Regions from separate parts of the Streptomyces sp. NPDC006314 genome, predicted to be linked through region 2. Evidence: riboswitches for the same ligand, from Rfam matches in the RefSeq annotation. Region 2 holds a riboswitch; the other holds the start of a gene.
What was found. Region 2 has a riboswitch for glycine ahead of gcvP (aminomethyl-transferring glycine dehydrogenase). Riboswitches for the same ligand answer to the same signal wherever they lie in the genome.

Region 1: it holds a riboswitch for glycine, as region 2 does, so the genes downstream of both, gcvT (glycine cleavage system aminomethyltransferase GcvT) here and gcvP (aminomethyl-transferring glycine dehydrogenase) in region 2, are expected to answer to the same signal.

What each region holds. Positions count from the first base shown of each region.
Region 1 covers NZ_JBEXRL010000022.1:25,160-34,509, reverse strand. The annotation lists gene ABZ079_RS30605 (enhanced serine sensitivity protein SseB) at 128-919, opposite strand; gene ABZ079_RS30600 (AAA family ATPase) at 1,010-1,690, opposite strand; glycine riboswitch at 1,870-1,961, shown strand; gene gcvT (glycine cleavage system aminomethyltransferase GcvT) at 2,147-3,265, shown strand; gene gcvH (glycine cleavage system protein GcvH) at 3,383-3,760, shown strand; gene glyA (serine hydroxymethyltransferase) at 3,775-5,040, shown strand; gene ABZ079_RS30580 (L-serine ammonia-lyase) at 5,138-6,505, shown strand; gene ABZ079_RS30575 (phosphatidylinositol-specific phospholipase C domain-containing protein) at 7,025-8,056, shown strand; gene ABZ079_RS30570 (glycoside hydrolase family 25 protein) at 8,093-8,650, shown strand; gene ABZ079_RS30565 (NAD(P)-binding domain-containing protein) at 8,712-9,350, opposite strand, start outside.
Region 2 covers NZ_JBEXRL010000008.1:334,346-343,695, reverse strand. The annotation lists gene ABZ079_RS17890 (DNA polymerase IV) at 1-878, shown strand, start outside; gene ABZ079_RS17885 (PRC-barrel domain-containing protein) at 800-1,171, opposite strand; glycine riboswitch at 1,291-1,385, shown strand; gene gcvP (aminomethyl-transferring glycine dehydrogenase) at 1,560-4,445, shown strand; gene ABZ079_RS17875 (TOBE domain-containing protein) at 4,518-4,946, opposite strand; gene ABZ079_RS17870 (ABC transporter ATP-binding protein) at 4,975-6,246, opposite strand; gene modB (molybdate ABC transporter permease subunit) at 6,243-7,106, opposite strand; gene modA (molybdate ABC transporter substrate-binding protein) at 7,103-7,924, opposite strand; gene ABZ079_RS17855 (helix-turn-helix transcriptional regulator) at 8,328-8,723, opposite strand; gene ABZ079_RS17850 (universal stress protein) at 8,857-9,350, opposite strand, start outside.

The DNA.
Region 1 (9,350 bases), on a different contig from region 2:
GGAGACAGCTTAAGCGCCCACCGGGGTGCGGCTCTGGGTCCGTGCGCGGGTGCGGGTGGTCGGCGGCCGCTCGCGCCCCGCGGCGGAGCCGCGTACCGGACCCGGCTCCGCGCCCCTTCGAGCTACGTCAGTGACCGTATTGGTAGAAGGGCCGCACGTTCGTCTTCAGCCAGTCGGCCACCGGGTCGTCGGCCACGTCGAGGAGGACGAGGTTGACCGGCCACCGGACCGGGACCTTGCCCAGGGCGCGGCCGAGGGCCTCCAGGGGAAGTGCCCGCAGGTCGCCCTCCCACTGGGAGAGTTCCACGCCCACGAACATCACCGGGTCGGCCGTCTCGACGGCGGCGAGGCAGCGGCGGGCGGCGAGGACCACTCCGGTCCCGGCGAACTCGGCGGACGCGGCGGCGAGGAAGTCGACCGGGTCGTCCTGCCAGTCGGGCTCGAAGAGGCGGACCCGGCCGCCGGTGCCGGGGCCGTCGAGCGGGGTGCGGCCCGCGCGGCACAGTTCGGCGACCGCCTCGGGCGGCAGCGGCATGCCGACCACTCCTCCGGGGTTCACGGCTATGCCCGCCTGCGGGGGCAGGCCCTGCGCGAACTCCACGGCGGGGGCGATGGTGTACGACATATGGGGGCCGGTCACCTGGCGGAGCTGTTCCTCGGAGCTGAACACCGGGACGTACGCCTGGCCGTCGATGTCCATCGTGGGCAGGTCCAGCGGGCCGCTGTGCGGGCCCCCGCCGTTGGGCAGGGGGATCCACAGGAAGCTCCGGCCGAGGACCTCGATGATCCGGCCGCCCGCGGAGGGGATGCCGAGGGAGGCCGAGAGCACCTCCTCCAGTTCGTTGCCGGGCCAACCGCCGTGCGGGTGGGGGTGCGCCTGTGCCGGGAAGTCCGCGGGAATGTCCGCCGGGAAGTCCATCTGCCTACCGTCTGCCGGGAACCACTGCTGTGAGCAAGAAGGCTAGCGGGTGGCGGGGACAGCGGCCGGTGCCCGTGCGCGGTGACGTGCTCAGCCGGTGAAACCCACGCGGCGCAGGGTGTCCGCCGCGGCCCGGTCCAGCAGCACCGCCGAGCCGCAGCCCACCGGCAGTTCGCCGCGCTCGACCGCGCCGAGCAGCCGGGCGGTCGCACGGCGGTGACGGCGGAAGGCGTAGCGGGACACGCCCCGGCCGCGCTCGCGCTGCCCTTCGCGGGCGGTCCCGGGTGCGACGTCGAGGAGCAGCAGGTGCAGGGTGCCGCCGCGGCGGCGGGCCTCGCGGGCGAGCCACGCGCGCACCCAGGGCTGGGTGCCGCAGTCGTGCACGACGACGCCCTCCCCGGTGCGCAGCGCGCGCCGCAGTCCGGCGTAGTGGGCGAGGCGGACCAGGGGGCGGTAGAGCGCGTACGGCAGGCCCCGGGGGACGCGGGCCGCGAAGTGGTCGCGGGTGTCCTGGGAGTCGATGCGGCGGCCGGAGACCGCGCGGCGCATCAGCGTGGACTTGCCGCTGCCGGGCAGGCCGGTGATCACGACGACGTCATGGGGGTCGAAGACCAGGGCGTGGGGGCTGCGGCCGTCGCGGTCGCGCAGATCGCGGACGACCGGGACGGGGCGCTCCGCGCAGCGCTCGCGAGCGGGGGCGGAGGGCTGCTTCGGCATCGCGACGCCGGTCGTGGCGGCGGTGGCGGCGGCGTACGCCGTGGTCCTGTTCACCGTGAACGTCCTCCCCTGTGGGCTCGGTCATACCCATGCCCGCTGTATGTAAAGAGAAGGTAATGGGGGACGGTCGGTGGTTCGGTGCGCGTAGTGCCACAGGTCGGTTACAGATGCGGGCCCTGACGGGCGGGGGCGCGGCGTGCAATGATGTGCCCGCCAACTGCATACCGGCCGTTTGAATCCGCGCGGGAGAGTCCCCAGTCACTGGGGCGCCGAAGGAGCAAGTCCCTCCCTTGAATCTCTCAGGCACCGTTACCGCGCGGGCGAGGCACATCTGAAAAGCGGGTCGCTGTGACAGTGGCTCCACCCAAGGTGCAAGCCGTGATCGTCCCTGTGGCGGTCGTGGCGAACCTCTCAGGTTCCGATGACAGATGGGGAGGAACGTTCCTCGCCTTCCCCGCGCTCGGCTGCGCTCGCGCGGGGGACCCCATCGCCTTGGGAGACGACCGACCGATGAGCAGTACCGAACTCCGCCACACCGCGCTGGATGCGCTGCATCGCTCGCTCGGTGCGACGATGACCGACTTCGCCGGCTGGGACATGCCCCTGCGCTACGGCTCCGAGCGCGACGAGCACCTCGCGGTGCGGACCAGGGCCGGCCTGTTCGACCTCTCCCACATGGGCGAGATCACCGTCACCGGCGCCGAGGCGGCCGCCTTCCTGAACTTCGCCCTGGTCGGCAACATCGCCTCCGTCGGCGTCGGCCGCGCCCGCTACACCATGATCTGCCAGGCCGGCGGCGGCATCCTGGACGACCTGATCGTCTACCGGCTGGCCGAGACCGAGTACATGGTCGTGGCCAACGCCTCCAACGCCCAGGTGGTGCTGGAGGCGCTGACCGAGCGCGCCGCCGGCTTCGACGCCGAGGTACGCGACGACCGGGACGCCTACGCGCTGATCGCCGTCCAGGGCCCGGAGTCCCCCGGCATCCTGAAGTCCCTCACCGACGCCGACCTGGACGGCCTGAAGTACTACGCCGGCCTGCCCGGCACGGTCGCCGGTGTCCCGGCGCTGATCGCCCGCACCGGCTACACCGGCGAGGACGGCTTCGAGCTGTTCGTGAAGCCGGAGCACGCGGTGGAGCTGTGGCAGGCGCTGACCAAGGCGGGCGAGGGCGTCGGCCTGGTCCCGTGCGGTCTGTCCTGCCGGGACACGCTGCGCCTGGAGGCGGGCATGCCGCTGTACGGGCACGAGCTGACCACGGAGCTGACCCCCTTCGACGCCGGGCTCGGCCGGGTGGTCAAGTTCGAGAAGGAGGGCGACTTCGTGGGACGCGAGGCGCTCGCGGAGGCCGCTGAGCGCGCCGCTTCCGAGCCTCCCCGGGTCCTGGTCGGCCTGGTCGCCGAGGGCCGCCGGGTGCCGCGCGCCGGGTACGCCGTCGTCGCGGGCGGCCGGGTGATCGGCGAGGTCACCTCCGGCGCCCCCTCCCCCACCCTGGGCAAGCCGATCGCCATGGCGTACGTCGACGCGGCGCACGCGGCGCCGGGCAGCGAGGGCGTCGGCGTGGACATCCGGGGCAGCCACGAGCCGTACGAGGTCGTGGCGCTGCCGTTCTACAAGCGCCAGAAGTAGACACTGGGCGCGGAGCGTCCAGATGACGTGACCCTGCGCACATCCCCCCCTGCTCACGAGCAGCTCCAGCAGTCCCCCCTTCACCAGCACTCCCGCGCGTACAGGAGAATTCAGGCCATGAGCAACCCCCAGCAGCTGCGCTACAGCAAGGAGCACGAGTGGCTGTCGGCCGCCGAGGACGGCGTCGCGACGGTCGGCATCACCGAGTTCGCGGCCAACGCGCTCGGCGATGTGGTCTACGCCCAGCTCCCCGAGGTCGGTTCCACCGTGGAGGCGGGCGAGACCTGCGGTGAGCTGGAGTCGACCAAGTCGGTGTCCGACCTCTACTCGCCGGTCAGCGGTGAGGTCACCGAGATCAACGAGGACGTCGTCAACGACCCGTCGCTGGTCAACTCCGCCCCCCTCGAGGGTGGCTGGCTGTTCAAGGTACGCGTCACGGAGGAGCCGGCCGACCTGCTCTCCGCCGACGAGTACGCCGCCCACACCGCCGGCTGAGGAGTCGTAGTCCCATGACCGTCCTGAACACGTCCCTGCACGAGCTGGACCCGGAGATCGCCGCCGCGGTCGACGCCGAGCTGGACCGCCAGCAGTCGACCCTGGAGATGATCGCCTCCGAGAACTTCGCGCCGCTCGCGGTGATGGAGGCGCAGGGCTCGGTCCTCACCAACAAGTACGCCGAGGGCTACCCGGGCCGCCGCTACTACGGCGGCTGTGAGCACGTCGACGTCGCCGAGCAGATCGCCATCGACCGGCTCAAGGAGCTGTTCGGCGCCGAGTACGCCAACGTGCAGCCCCACTCCGGTGCCTCCGCGAACCAGGCCGCGCTGTTCGCGCTGGCCCAGCCCGGGGACACCATCCTCGGCCTGGACCTCGCGCACGGCGGCCACCTGACCCACGGGATGCGGCTGAACTTCTCCGGCAAGCAGTTCGACGTGGTCGCCTACCACGTGGACGCCGCGACCGGCCTGGTCGACATGGCCGAGGTCGAGAAGCTCGCCAAGGAGCACCGCCCCAAGGTGATCATCGCGGGCTGGTCGGCGTACCCGCGCCAGCTGGACTTCGCCGAGTTCCGCCGGATCGCCGACGAGGTCGACGCGTACCTGTGGGTCGACATGGCGCACTTCGCGGGCCTGGTCGCCGCCGGTCTGCACCCGAACCCGGTCGAGTACGCGGACGTGGTCACCTCCACGACCCACAAGACCCTCGGCGGCCCGCGCGGCGGCATCATCCTCGCGAAGAAGGACTTCGCGAAGAAACTGAACTCGTCCGTCTTCCCGGGCTTCCAGGGCGGTCCCCTGGAGCACGTGATCGCGGCCAAGGCGGTCTCCTTCAAGGTCGCCGCCTCGGAGGAGTTCCGGGAGCGTCAGCGCCGTACGGTGGAGGGTGCGCGCATCCTCGCCGAGCGGCTCACGGCGGCCGACGCCCGCGAGGCCGGCGTGAACGTGCTCTCCGGCGGCACCGACGTACACCTGATCCTGGTCGACCTGCGTGAGTCCGAGCTGGACGGGCAGCAGGCCGAGGACCGCCTCCACGAGGTGGGCATCACGGTCAACCGCAACGCCGTCCCGAACGACCCGCGCCCGCCGATGGTCACCTCGGGCCTGCGCATCGGCACGCCCGCCCTGGCGACCCGCGGCTTCACGGCCGACGACTTCGCCGAGGTCGCGGACGTGATCGCGGAGGCGCTGAAGCCGTCCTACGACGCGGATGCCCTGAAGGCCCGGGTGAAGGCCCTGGCCGACAAGCACCCGCTGTACCCGGGTCTGAACAAGTAAGTCACCTTTTGCGGGGCACCGCGCACACTGGAAGAACAGTGCGCGCGGTGCCCCACCCCTGCACCGCCCTGCACCACCCCGTATTGAGGAGTCACCCGTGGCCATCTCGGTCTTCGACCTGTTCTCGATCGGCATCGGCCCGTCCAGCTCCCACACGGTCGGCCCGATGCGCGCGGCGCGCATGTTCGCCCGCCGGCTGCGCAACGAGGACCTGCTCGGTTCCGTCGCGTCCCTGCGCTGCGAGCTGTACGGCTCGCTCGGCGCGACCGGCCACGGCCACGGCACCCCGAAGGCGGTCCTCCTCGGCCTGGAGGGCACTTCCCCGCGCACGGTGGACGTGGAGACGGCCGACGAGCGGGTGGAGACGATCAAGCAGGCGGGGCGTCTGAAGGTCCTCGGCGAGCACGAGATCCCCTTCTCCTTCGACGACGACCTGATCCTGCACCGTCGCAAGGCTTTGCCGTACCACGCCAACGGCATGACGATCTGGGCGTACGACGCTCAGGGCGCCGAGCTTCTTTCGAAGACCTACTACTCGGTCGGCGGCGGCTTCGTCGTCGACGAGGACGCGGTGGGCGCGGACCGCATCAAGCTGGACGACACGGTCCTGAAGTACCCGTTCCGCACGGGCGACGAGCTGCTGCGTCTCACGAAGGAGACGGGCCTGTCGATCTCCTCCCTCATGCTGGAGAACGAGCGGGCCTGGCGCACGGAGGAGGAGATCCGGGCGGGCCTGCTGGAGATCTGGCGCGTGATGCGCGAGTGCGTGCGGCGCGGCATGTCCCGCGAGGGCATCCTGCCCGGCGGCCTGAAGGTCCGCCGCCGCGCGGCCGTCTCGGCCCGCCAGCTGCGCGCCGAAGGTGATCCGCTGGCGCATGCGATGGAGTGGATCACGCTCTACGCGATGGCGGTGAACGAGGAGAACGCGGCCGGCGGCCGAGTCGTCACCGCACCCACGAACGGCGCGGCGGGCATCATCCCGGCGGTCCTGCACTACTACATCAACTTCGTGCCCGGCGCCGACGAGGACGGTGTCGTCCGCTTCCTGCTCGCCGCGGGCGCCATCGGCATGCTCTTCAAGGAGAACGCCTCCATCTCCGGTGCCGAGGTCGGCTGCCAGGGCGAGGTCGGCTCCGCCTGCTCCATGGCGGCCGGCGCGCTGGCGGAGGTCCTGGGCGGCTCCCCGGAGCAGGTCGAGAACGCGGCCGAGATCGGCATGGAGCACAACCTGGGACTGACCTGCGACCCGGTCGGCGGCCTCGTCCAGATCCCCTGCATCGAGCGCAACGGCATGGCCGCGGTGAAGGCGGTCACGGCCGCGAAGATGGCGATGCGCGGCGACGGCTCCCACAAGGTGTCCCTGGACAAGGTCATCAAGACCATGAAGGACACAGGCGCGGACATGTCGGTGAAGTACAAGGAGACGGCGCGGGGCGGCCTTGCGGTGAACATCATCGAGTGCTGACCGGCGGCCGGCACCGGTTCCACTGCAGAAGGCCGCAGCGCCCCGAGCGCGGCGGCCACCCGCGGGGGCTGTTGCCGTGGCCCCCTCACCGCCCCGCCGTCGAGCCGGTGAGGCCCTGGTGGTCACCGGGCACGAGGTGCCGCCGCCGGACTCCGGCCCGGACAAGGGACGGAAGACGCCCGCGCTGGTCCCGGCACGTCCAAAGCGCGGGGGCCTGAGCGGATTCGGCCTGGCCGCCCGGTCCGCCCCGTGCTCCCCAGTACCGCACACGCAGCAGCTCGCCGGCAGCGCCGGCGAGCTGCTGCGGGATGTTACGGCACCCGCCCGCCCGCGGTCCCCGGGACGCCCGTTCGACGCCGGCACCCAGCAGGTCACCGCGCTCGCCCTCGACCCTGAGACGGCGCGCCTGTACCGGCGTGCGCCCCGCGCTGAGGCCGATGTTCCCCCAGGGGCTACCGCACAGTAACCGCTCACCCCTACGCTGCCGCCAACCCAGCGGCAACGAAAGGGAGTTCGAGCATGCGGGTGATCAGACGGCTGGCGGCGCTCGTGGGCGCCGCCACTCTGCTTACGGTGGTGCCGGGCAACGCCCACGCGACGCCGGCGAAGTTCTCCGAGACGACGGCGATCGGCACGCACAACGCGTACGAGAAGGCCAAGTACCCCTACTTCGCGCAGGCGTTGGACTCCGGCGCCTCGCTGCTGGAGCTGGACGTGTACGCCGACGCCCTCAGCCACCGCTGGCGGGTCAGCCACGGCAACCCGCTGGGCAACGACAACAACTGCGAAGCCGCCAGGACCCCGGGCGAGCTGTACGGCAGCAGACGCAACCAGGATCTCGGCAGCTGCCTGGACAACATCGCCGCCTGGAACCAGCTCCACCCCGACCACGCGCCGATCGTCATCAAGGTCGAGATGAAGCTGGGCTTCAACGACCGCGCCGGCCTCGGACCGGACGAGTTCGACACGCTCGTCTCGCGGAGGCTGGGCAGCAGCGTGTACAAGCCGGCCGACCTGCTGGGCGGGACTCATCCCTCCCTCGACGCCGCCGCCAGGGCGAACGCCTGGCCCGCCCGCGACTCCCTGAAGGGCAAGTTCCTCTTCGAGCTGATCCCCGGCACGGTGGAGCAGTCCAACCCGTTCGACCACTACTGGACGGACGAGGAGTACGGGGACCATCTGCGCGACCAGCACGCGGCCGGGAACATCTCGGCCGCCCAGGCCTTCCCCGCCGTGCTCGGCGCCGAGAACGGCGATCCGCGCACCCGTCGCTACGACGCCTCCATCCGGCCCTGGTTCGTGTTCTTCGACGGTGACGCGGCCACCTACGTCGGCAACGGCTACGACACCTCGTGGTACTCCACGAACCACTACATCCTGATCGCGACGGGCGCACACAACGTGTCCCCCGCCATCTCCTCCACCGACCCGACGGACGCCGAGATCGCCTCTCGAACGGCCCTGCTGGCCAAGGACCACGCGAGTCTCATCACTTCGGACTGGGCCGCGAAGCCGGCGTCCGTTCTGAGTTCGGTGACCACCCGGAGCTGAGGTTCCGGATGCGGCCGGAGGGGGCACAACTCCAGCATGCTGCACGGCATCGACGTAAGCGCCTTCCAGTCCTCCGCGTACGACACGGACGGCCTCTCCTTCGTCTTCATCAAGGCGACGGAGGGCCGTTCGTACGTCAACCCCCGACTCACCGCCCAGACGAAGACCGCCCGCGATGCCGGACTGGTCGTCGGCTTCTACCACTTCCTGTGGCCGGGCGATCTCACCGCCCAGGCCGAGTACTTCGTCCGTCACGCTCCGGACCACCCGGGCGACCTCCTCGCCGTCGACTGGGAGACGACCGGTGACGGCACCCACGCGAGCAACGCGGAGAAGGACCGCTTCATCCGCAAACTGAAGCAGCTGCGACCGGACAACCGGGTCCTTCTGTATGCGAACCGGAACTTCTGGCTGACCGTGGACACGACCTCCTACGCCGGCGACGGCCTGTGGATCGCCGACTACGTCACCGCGGGCAAGCCCCGCATCAAGGCGAAGTGGCGGTTCCACCAGTACACGTCCGAGCCCCATGACAAGGACGTGGCGAACTTCGCGAGCAAGGCCGCACTCAAGGAGTGGGCCCGCGCCGCCTGACACGCTCGTTCGTCCGACGGACCGCCGCATCCGCCCCGGTCGTTCCGTCAGGTCGCCCAGGTCATCCCCGGAAGTCCGCCGGGCGTTCGGGGGAGGCTTCCGTGAGGGCCTTCTCGACGGCCTCCGTGCCTGCCCGGAGGCCGTAGACCGGGGTGCCGGGCTGCTGGTGCCAGGAGTCGTCGATGCCGCCGGCGTCGACGGTGTCGAAGCCCAGCTCGTCGATCAGGTCGCGCACGACCCGCTTGGCCGCCTCGTCGTCGCCGGCGACGGGGAGGGCGATGCGCTCGGGGTCGCCCGCGGGGCGGGGGCGCTCCAGGATGTCCTGGGCGTAGGTGCCGTTGAAGGCCTTGATCACCGGGTGACCGAGATGCTGTTCGGTCCAGCGGCTCTCGGTGAGGCCCTCGTCCTCGATGGCCGCGATCCGGCCGTCCCGCTGCTGCGGGTAGTAGTTGCCGGTGTCGATCACCGCGACGCCCTCGGCCGCGCCGTCCAGCAGGCCGGAGGGGAGGTCCGGTACCGCTTTCAGGGGGACGGTGACGACCACGACCTGGGCGCCCTTGGCCGCGTCCTCGACGCGGACCGGGGTCGCGCCGGTCTCCTCGGCCAGTTCCCTGAGGGTTTCGGGGCCGCGCGAGTTGGCCACGGAGACGTCGTGGCCGAGGGCGGTGAGCCGCCGGGTGAGGTTGCCGCCGATGTTGCC
Region 2 (9,350 bases):
AGGAGCTGGCCGAGGCCGGCGAGGACGAACTCGTGCGGCTGCTCGGCAAGGCGCACGGGCACGCGCTGTACGCCATGGCGCTGGCCCGCGACGAGCGGCCGGTGGTGGCCGAGCGGGAGGCGAAGTCGGTGTCGGTCGAGGACACCTACGACGTGGACATCCACGACCGGCTGCGGGTCGGCCTGGAGGTGCAGCGGCTCGCCGACCGGTGCGTGCGGCGGCTGCGCGGCGCCGGGCTGTCGGGGCGGACCATCGTGCTGAAGGTGCGGCGCTACGACTTCTCGACGCTCACCCGCTCCGAGACGCTCAGAGGGCCCACGGACGATCCGGCGGTCATCAGGGAGGCGGCCGCGCGGCTGCTGGACTCGGTGGACACCACAGGCGGGGTACGGCTGCTCGGCGTGGGTGTCACCGGACTCGCCGACTACACCCAGGAGGATCTGTTCGCCCAGGCGGCGGGTGAGCGGGCGGCGGGAGACCTCGCCGAGGACGCCGTGCCCGAGGCCGTGGCGGAACAGCCGGAGCCCACCGAGCGTCAGTGGCGTGCCGGGCAGGACGTACGGCACGCCGAGTGGGGCCACGGCTGGGTGCAGGGCAGCGGCCTGGGCCGGGTCACGGTGCGCTTCGAGACACCCCAGTCGGAACCGGGCCGGGTACGGACGTTTCGGGTCGACGATCCGGCGCTGGAGCCGGCGGAGCCGCTGCCGCTGGTTCTGGGGGCCGGCCTTGGGGAGAAACGGCACCGCGACGCCGCCAGTGCCTCGGATGGGCCGCCACGGGGGGACGACTCGGACGGGGATCAGGCCTCCTCCGTACCCGCAAGCCTGCCGAAGTCATGGTCCGGGAACGGGGGAGGTGGGGCCAGGTCGAGTCCGTAGTGGTGGTAGAGCTGGAGTTCCTGCTCGGGGGAGAGGTGGCGGCCCACGCCGAAGTCGGGGGCGTCCTTGATGAGGGCGCGGTCGAAGGGGACCCGGAGGGCGCCGTCGATCAGCTCGCTCGGTTCCAGCGGGACGAAGGCGTCCCGGGAGAACAGGCCGGTGCGTATGGCCGCCCATTCGGGCACGCCGGTCGCGTCGTCGAGATACACCTCGTCGATGGTGCCGATCTTGGCGCCACTGCGGTCGAACGCCTTGCGGCCGATCAGGTTGCGCGGATCGATGTCGGTCTGCACGGCCCCTCTCCCTCCACTTGGTCGCAACTCATCCGTAAGCACTACAAAAGAGCACATTCAAGGAGGCGGCCACTCGAAGGCTCAGGCGTTGACCTCGCTGGTAGGCTGACAACGGCTGCTGACCCCGTGCGGGAGAGTCCTCCGACCACATCGGAGGCGCCGAAGGAGCAAATCCTCCCCGGAATCTCTCAGGCTCACGTACCGCACGGACGAGGTCACTCTGGAAAGCAGAGCGGGTGTCGACGGCTTCCGCTCTCACCGACGGTGAAAGCCGGGACCCTCGGGCACCCGGTGAAGCTCTCAGGTTGAGATGACAGAGGGGGAGGCCGTCCGGGCACCCGCGCCGTGGTGCCCCTCGCAGGTCGCGTCAGACCAGGAGGCCTCCGCAATGACCGCCCATCGCATTCCGCTCTCCGAGCTCGAGCAGGGCATCTCCTTCGAGCAGCGCCACATCGGGCCCGATCAGGAGGCGCGGGCCAAGATGCTCGCGCACGTCGGCTACGGCTCCCTCGACGAGCTGACCGCCGCCGCGGTCCCGGATGTGATCAAGAACGCCGACGCCCTGGACCTGCCGGGCGCCCGTACCGAGGTCGAGGTGCTCGCCGAGCTGCGCTCGCTCGCCGACCGCAACCAGGTCCTCGGCTCGATGATCGGTCTCGGCTACCACGGCACCTTCACCCCGCCCGTCATCCTGCGCAACGTCATGGAGAACCCGGCCTGGTACACGGCCTACACGCCGTACCAGCCGGAGATCTCCCAGGGCCGTCTTGAGGCCCTGCTGAACTTCCAGACCATGGTCGCCGAGCTGACCGGTCTGCCCACCTCCGGCGCTTCCCTGCTGGACGAGGGCACGGCCGCCGCAGAGGCGATGGCGCTGTCCCGGCGCATGGGCAGGAACAAGAAGGGCCTGTTCCTGGTCGACGCGGACGCGCTGCCGCAGACCATCGCCGTCATCGAGACCCGCGCCGAGCCGACCGGCCTGGAGGTCGTCGTCGCCGACCTCAGCGACGGCATCCCGGCCGAGATCGCCGAGCGCGAGATCAACGGCGTGCTGATCCAGTACCCGGGCGCCTCCGGTGCCGTACGCGACATCAAGCCGGTCATCGACCAGGCGCACCAGCTGGGCGCCCTCGTCACCGTCGCCGCCGACCTGCTCGCGCTGACCCTGCTGACCTCGCCGGGCGAGCTGGGCGCGGACATCGCCGTCGGTACCACCCAGCGCTTCGGTGTGCCGATGGGCTTCGGTGGGCCGCACGCGGGCTACATGGCGGTGCAGGAGAAGTTCGCGCGCAGCCTGCCGGGCCGGCTCGTGGGCGTCTCGGTCGACGCCGACGGGCACCGGGCCTACCGGCTCGCGCTCCAGACGCGTGAGCAGCACATCCGCCGTGAGAAGGCCACCAGCAACATCTGCACCGCCCAGGTGCTGCTCGCCGTCATGGCCGGCATGTACGCCGTCTACCACGGGCCGGAGGGGCTGCGGACCATCGCCCGCCGCACCCACCGCTACGCCACGATCCTCGCCGAGGGCCTGAAGGCCGGCGGCGTGGAGATCGTCCACGGCACCTACTTCGACACCGTCACCGCGCGCGTGCCGGGCAAGGCCGCCGAGATCGTCGCCGCCGCCCGCGACAACGGCGTCAACCTGCGACCGGTCGACGCCGACCACGTCTCCCTGTCCTGCGACGAGACCACCAACCGGGCCCAGCTGAGCGCGGTCTTCTCCGCCTTCGGTGTCGAGGGCGACATCGAGGCGCTGGACGCCGCGGCCGAGGAGGCCCTGCCCGAGGCCCTGCTGCGCACCGACGACTACCTGACCCACCCGGTCTTCCACGAACACCGCTCCGAGACCGCGATGCTGCGCTACCTGCGCAAGCTCGCCGACCGCGACTACGCGCTCGACCGCGGCATGATCCCGTTGGGCTCCTGCACCATGAAGCTCAACGCGACCACCGAGATGGAGCCGGTCACCTGGCCCGAGTTCGGCCAGCTGCACCCCTTCGCGCCCGCCGAGCAGGCCGAGGGCTACCTCACGCTCATCCGCGAGTTGGAGGAACGTCTCGCCGAGGTCACCGGCTACGACAAGGTCTCGCTCCAGCCGAACGCCGGTTCGCAGGGCGAGCTGGCCGGTCTGCTGGCCGTACGCGGCTACCACCGCGCCAACGGCGACGAGCAGCGCACGGTGTGCCTGATCCCGTCCTCCGCGCACGGCACGAACGCGGCCAGCGCCGTGATGGCCGGCATGAAGGTCGTCGTCGTCAAGACGGCCGAGGACGGCGAGATCGACGTCGACGACCTGCGGGCGAAGATCGAGCAGTACCGCGACGAACTCGCGGTGCTCATGATCACCTACCCGTCGACGCACGGTGTGTTCGAGGAGCACGTGGCCGACATCTGCGCTCAGGTGCACGAGGCCGGCGGCCAGGTCTACGTCGACGGTGCCAACCTCAACGCCCTGGTCGGCCTGGCCAAGCCGGGCCACTTCGGTGGTGACGTCTCCCACCTGAATCTGCACAAGACCTTCTGCATCCCGCACGGTGGCGGCGGCCCGGGTGTCGGCCCGGTGGCCGTCCGGTCGCACCTGGCGCCGTACCTGCCCAACCACCCTCTGCAGCCGGCGGCCGGCCCCGAGACGGGCGTCGGCCCGATCTCGGCGGCGCCGTGGGGTTCCGCGGGCATCCTGCCGATCTCGTGGGCGTACGTCCGACTGATGGGCGGCGAGGGCCTGAAGCGGGCCACGCAGGTCGCCGTGCTCTCGGCGAACTACATCGCCAAGCGCCTGGAGCCGCACTACCCGGTGCTCTACACCGGCCCCGGCGGCCTCGTCGCGCACGAGTGCATCATCGACCTGCGCCCGCTGACCAAGGCGACCGGCGTGAGCGTGGACGACGTGGCCAAGCGCCTGATCGACTACGGCTTCCACGCGCCGACCATGTCCTTCCCGGTGGCCGGCACGCTGATGATCGAGCCGACCGAGTCGGAGGACCTCACCGAGCTGGACCGGTTCTGCGACGCGATGATCGCCATCCGCGCCGAGATCGAGAAGGTCGGCTCTGGGGAATGGCCCGCGGAGGACAACCCGCTGCGGGGCGCCCCGCACACCGCCGCCGCGCTCGGCGGGGAGTGGACGCACGCCTACAGCCGCGAGGAGGCCGTCTTCCCGGCCGGCGTCTCGGTGGCCGACAAGTACTGGCCGCCGGTGCGCCGTATCGACCAGGCCTTCGGTGACCGCAACCTGGTGTGCTCCTGCCCGCCGCTGGACGCGTACGAGGACTGAGCGAGCGTGTGAGGGCCCCGTCCGTGCCTGGGCGGGGCCCTCGCGTTTCGCCGCGCCGTGTCCGACCAGGCCTCAGGTCTGCTTCGCCGTGGCCAGCGCGACCTCCGTCGACTTGATCAGGGCGACGACATCGGAGCCCACGAAAAGGCCGAGGTCACCGGCCGCGTCCTTGGTGATCGCGGCGGTCAGTTCGCCGCCGTCCACGGTGACCTTCACGGTCGCCATGGCTTCGCCGAGCACGAGGCGGGTGACCGTGCCGGGGAGCTGGTTGCGGATCGACAGGCCCTCGGTCCGGCTGGTGGCGAGGGAGACCTCTGTCGACTTCACCAAGGCCCTCACCGGGTCACCCGGGGTGAGGCCGAGTTGCTCGACGGCCTCCAGGGTGATGGCCGCTGTGAGGGTCTGGCCGCCGGCCAGCCGGACGTTGACGGTCGCCATGACGTCGCCGGGGTGCACCTCGGTGACGGTGCCGGGAAGCTGGTTGCGGATGCTCAGGGTCATGGCCCCCCACCGTAGTGCGGGAGGACGTTCAGGCCGGGTATGCATGCGTCTGCGCCGCTTTGACCGTCGCCCATACCGGCGAGCCGGGGCGCAGGTCGAGTTCGGCGGCGCCGAGGGTGGTGAGGTCGGCGGCGAGGGGGAGCGCGCCGGTGAGGTCGGCGCGGATCTGGTCGCCGTGCGGCTCCAGGCCCGCGACCTCGCAGCGCCACAGGTTACGGGCGCTGGCTCCCGTGGGCCGGTCCCGGAACAGGGTCACCGCGGAGGGTGGGAACGCCACGAACACCGGCCCGGACAGCTCCTCCGTCGTGGTGATCGAGGGCCCGGCGTCGAGCCGTACCGTGTGCCCCGCGGCCTGTCCCCGGTAGAGATTGAGGCCGACGAGCTGCGCGATGTAGTCGGTCCGGGGATGACGGGCGATGTCGGACGGGGTGCCCTCCTGGACGACCCGGCCGTGCTCGACGACCACCAGCCGGTCCGCCAGCACCATGGCGTCCAGCGGATCGTGCGTGACGAGGACGGCGACCGCCTCGAACTCGGCCAGATGGCGGCGGAGCTGGGCCCGGACCTCCAGGCGGGTGCGGGCGTCCAGGGCCGCGAGCGGCTCGTCCAGGAGCAGCAGCCGGGGGCGGGTGGCCAGGGCGCGGGCGAGGGCGACGCGCTGGGCCTGGCCGCCGGAGAGCCGGCGTGGCCTGGCGTCCGCGTGGTCGGCGAGGCCCATGCGGTCCAGCCATGCCGCGGCGCGGGCGCGGGCCTCCGACTTGCCCGCGCCCTGGCAGCGCGGTCCGAACGCCACGTTGTCCAGGGCGGACAGGTGCGGGAAGAGCAGGTAGTCCTGGAAGACCACGCCGACCGGGCGGGACTCCGGGGGCGTGCGCTCCAGCGAGGCGCCATCCAGGCGCAGATGGCCCCCGGAGAGCGGGACAAGGCCGGCGAGGGCGCGCAGGGCGGTGGTCTTACCGGCGCCGTTGGGGCCGAGGAGCGCGACGACGTCGCCGGGGGCGGCGGCGAGCGTGACATCGAGGCGGAAGACGGCGCGGTCGACGACGAGGTGCGCGTCGAGGCCCTCGGTGGACGGTGCCGCGCGGTCGGACGCCGGGTGCGGTCGTGTGGTGGGTGGCCGGCCTTCGGCCGGGACCGATTCCCCACCAGCACCACCATCACCACCAGCACTGCCACCGGCACCATCTGCATCGCGTGCACCCGGCCCCTGTGGGAGTTCAGTGCCGTCGGTGGCCGCGGGTACGGGCGGTTTCTGTGGAGGCTCGGTGCCATCAGTGGCCGGGGGCCGGGTGTTCGTCATGATGCCGTCATCCAACGGTCCCTGAGCCCGGCCAGCACCGCGATCGACACGGCCAGCAGCACCAGGCTGAGCGAGATGGCGGCCTCGGGATCGTTCTGCAGGGCGAGGTACACCGCGAGGGGCATGGTCTGGGTGCGGCCGGGGAAGTTGCCCGCGAAAGTGATCGTCGCGCCGAACTCGCCGAGGGCGCGGGCCCAGGCCAGCATGGCGCCCGCCGCGATGCCGGGTGCGATCAGCGGCAGTGTGACCCGGCGGAACGCGGTGAAGCGCGACGCGCCGAGCGTGGCGGCCGCCTCCTCGTAGCGCGGGTCGGCGGCGCGCAGGGTGCCCTCGACGCTGATCACCAGGAACGGCATCGCGACGAACGCCTCCGCGATCACGACCCCGGCGGTGGTGAACGGCAGCGTGACACCGAACCAGGCGTCCAGCCACGTGCCGATGACGCCGTTGCGGCCCACCGCGAGGAGCAGGGCCACGCCGCCGACGACCGGCGGGAGGACCAAGGGCAGCGTCACCAGAGCGCGCACGAGACCTCGGCCGGGGAAGTCCGTGCGGGCGAGCAGCCAGGCCAGCGGCACGCCGAGGACCAGGCTCACGGCGGTCGCCGCGGTGGCGCTGACCAGGGACAGCTGGAGCGCCTGCCACACCTCGGTGCTGGTCAGCTGGTCCGGCAGGCTGCGCCAGGGCGCCCGCAGGAGCAGCGCGAGCAGGGGCAGCAGCAGGAACGCCAGGGCCAGCACGCCGGGCAGCAGCAGCGGCAACGGCACCCCGCCGCGTCGGCCCCCGGCGCCGACGCGGTGGCGCCGCGGCCGGCCCGTGCGGGGGCCGGTGGCGGCACCGGGGTCGGGGAGCGAGGTCACGGCTTGAGGAACCCGGCCTCGACCAGCACCTTCTGGCCCTCGGCGGACTGCACGAGAGCGATGAACGCCTTGGCGGCCTCGGCGTTCTGCGCGTTCTTCAGCAGGGCGATCGGGTAGTCGTTGATCGCCTTGGCGGACTCGGGGAACTCCACGCCCTCCACCCTGTCACCCGCGGCCCTCACATCGGTCCTGTACACCACAGCCGCGTCGGCCTCCCTCAGCTCCACCTTGGTCAGGGCGCCCCTCACGTCCTGCTCGTAGGAGACCGGGGTGAGTTTGAGCCGCCCGGCGTCCAGGGCCTTCTGGGCGGCGGCGCCGCACGGCACGGTCCTGTCGCACAGGACGACCTTCAGGCCGGACGCGGTGAGGTCCTTGAGGGAGGCCACCTTGTGCGGGTTGCCCGGCAGGGTGGCGATCTCCAGTTGGTTGCGGACGAAGGTGGCCGGCCTGCCGACAGCCTCCTTCTTGTCCGTCACGATCGTCATGGTCTTGGGGCTGGCGGCGGCGAAGACGTCCGCCGGGGCTCCGCCGGTGATGTTCGCGGCGAGCGTGTCGCTGCCGCCGAAGCTGAAGCTGACCTCGGTGCCCGGATGCTGGTGCTCGAACCGCTTGCCCAGGGTCGTGAAGCTCTCCTTCAGGGACGCGGCCGCGAACACGGTGACCGTGCCGGACAGCTGCGGGGATGCCGACGTGCCCGACGAACCGGAGGAGTCCTTCGAGTCGGATGACGCGGAGCAGGCGCTGAGTGCCATCAGAGCGGCCGCCCCCGCACCGGCCAGCCGCAGCATCCGCCGGGTCCGGCGCACGGAACGGGTCATCACGGATCTCCTCCTCAGGTTCTGTGAACGACGGTCGCGCCCTGACGGCCGGGCATCGGCCATGCGGCGATGATAGTGCCGCATCTGCGAGGAACAAGTCTCCTGTCGCATCGCATGAGCCGCGTGCTTATGGCGTGCAGCTTGCATGTGCGTTTGTACGGTACCCCGGCGGGTGCGGTCCTTCGCCCGGCGTCTGGTACGACCCGCCCGGCTGACCGTGCCGGACCTGCCGCGCCGGCACGCGGCATGACGAACGTCAGCTTCGAGCGCGCGACCGGCGGCATCCCGCACCACCGGTTCCCGCCCTTCGCCGACGCGCCCCTACGGCAGCGACAGCTCGGTGAACCGAAGGCCCGAAGTGCCGGGCCGTCGCCGGAGAGCGCCAGTGGCGGCAGCCGGCCGGTCAGACACGGTCGATGTGCACGTTGGTCGACTTCACGCGCGCGGTGGCCTCCATGCCGACCTCAAGGCCCAGTTCCTCGACCGCTTCGCGGGTCAGCAGTGACACCAGCCGATGCGGGCCCGCCTGGATCTCCACCTGGGCGGCGACATCCCCCAGCTTGATCGCGGTGACGATGCCGGGGAAGGCGTTGCGTACGGAGGTGTAGGGGGCGTCCTCCTCGCCGCCGCCCGCCTTGGCCAGTTCGACCGAGAACGCGGCGAGATCGCGGCCGTCGATGAGACGCCGGCCGGCGTCGTCGCGGTGCGTGGCCATCCGGCCCGCGTCGGCCCAGCGGCGGGCGGTGTCCGGACTCACGCCGAGCAGCCGAGCCGCCTGGCCGATCGTGTAGGACTGCATGCCGGTCACGATAGGGCCAAGCGCCGGGAACCGCGGACGTGGGTTGGCCGTTGGGTGTCACGCCTCCGCTTTCCGGCACAAGTCCGGCACGGGGGCGGAGCGGCCTCTTCGGTCATCCGGCGCCGGGCCGCTCTCACAACCCCCGCGTATCCATGCGCCGATGCCAGGTGTTGCGCCGGTGGACGGACAGCAGCTCGGTCTCCAGGGGGGAGGGGGGCACCGCCAGGACCGGGCAGACGGCGTGGGCCAGGCAGTGCCGGGAGACCCGGCCGGAGAAGGCGCGCTGGAGGCCGCGCCGCCCCGCACCCACCACCAGCACGTCGTTCTCCCGGTCCGCGGTCGCCACCAGCGCCCGGCCCGGGGTGCCGCGGACGATGACCGGGTGCATCGGCACACCGGGGCCGCCCGCCCCGAAGATCTCGTCCAGTACCGAGGCCAGCCGCTGCTTGGCCAGCCGTTGCCACTCCTCGACCGGCAGACCGGCGGCGGGGGAGCGTCGTGCGGCGGGATCACCGCCCGGTGGTTCCCAGGCCAGCACCGGCCATAGGTCGGCTCCCAGTCGGCGGGCCAGCGCGGTGGCCCGCCGCAGGGCCGTGACGCTGCCCAGAGAACCGCTCACACCGACCA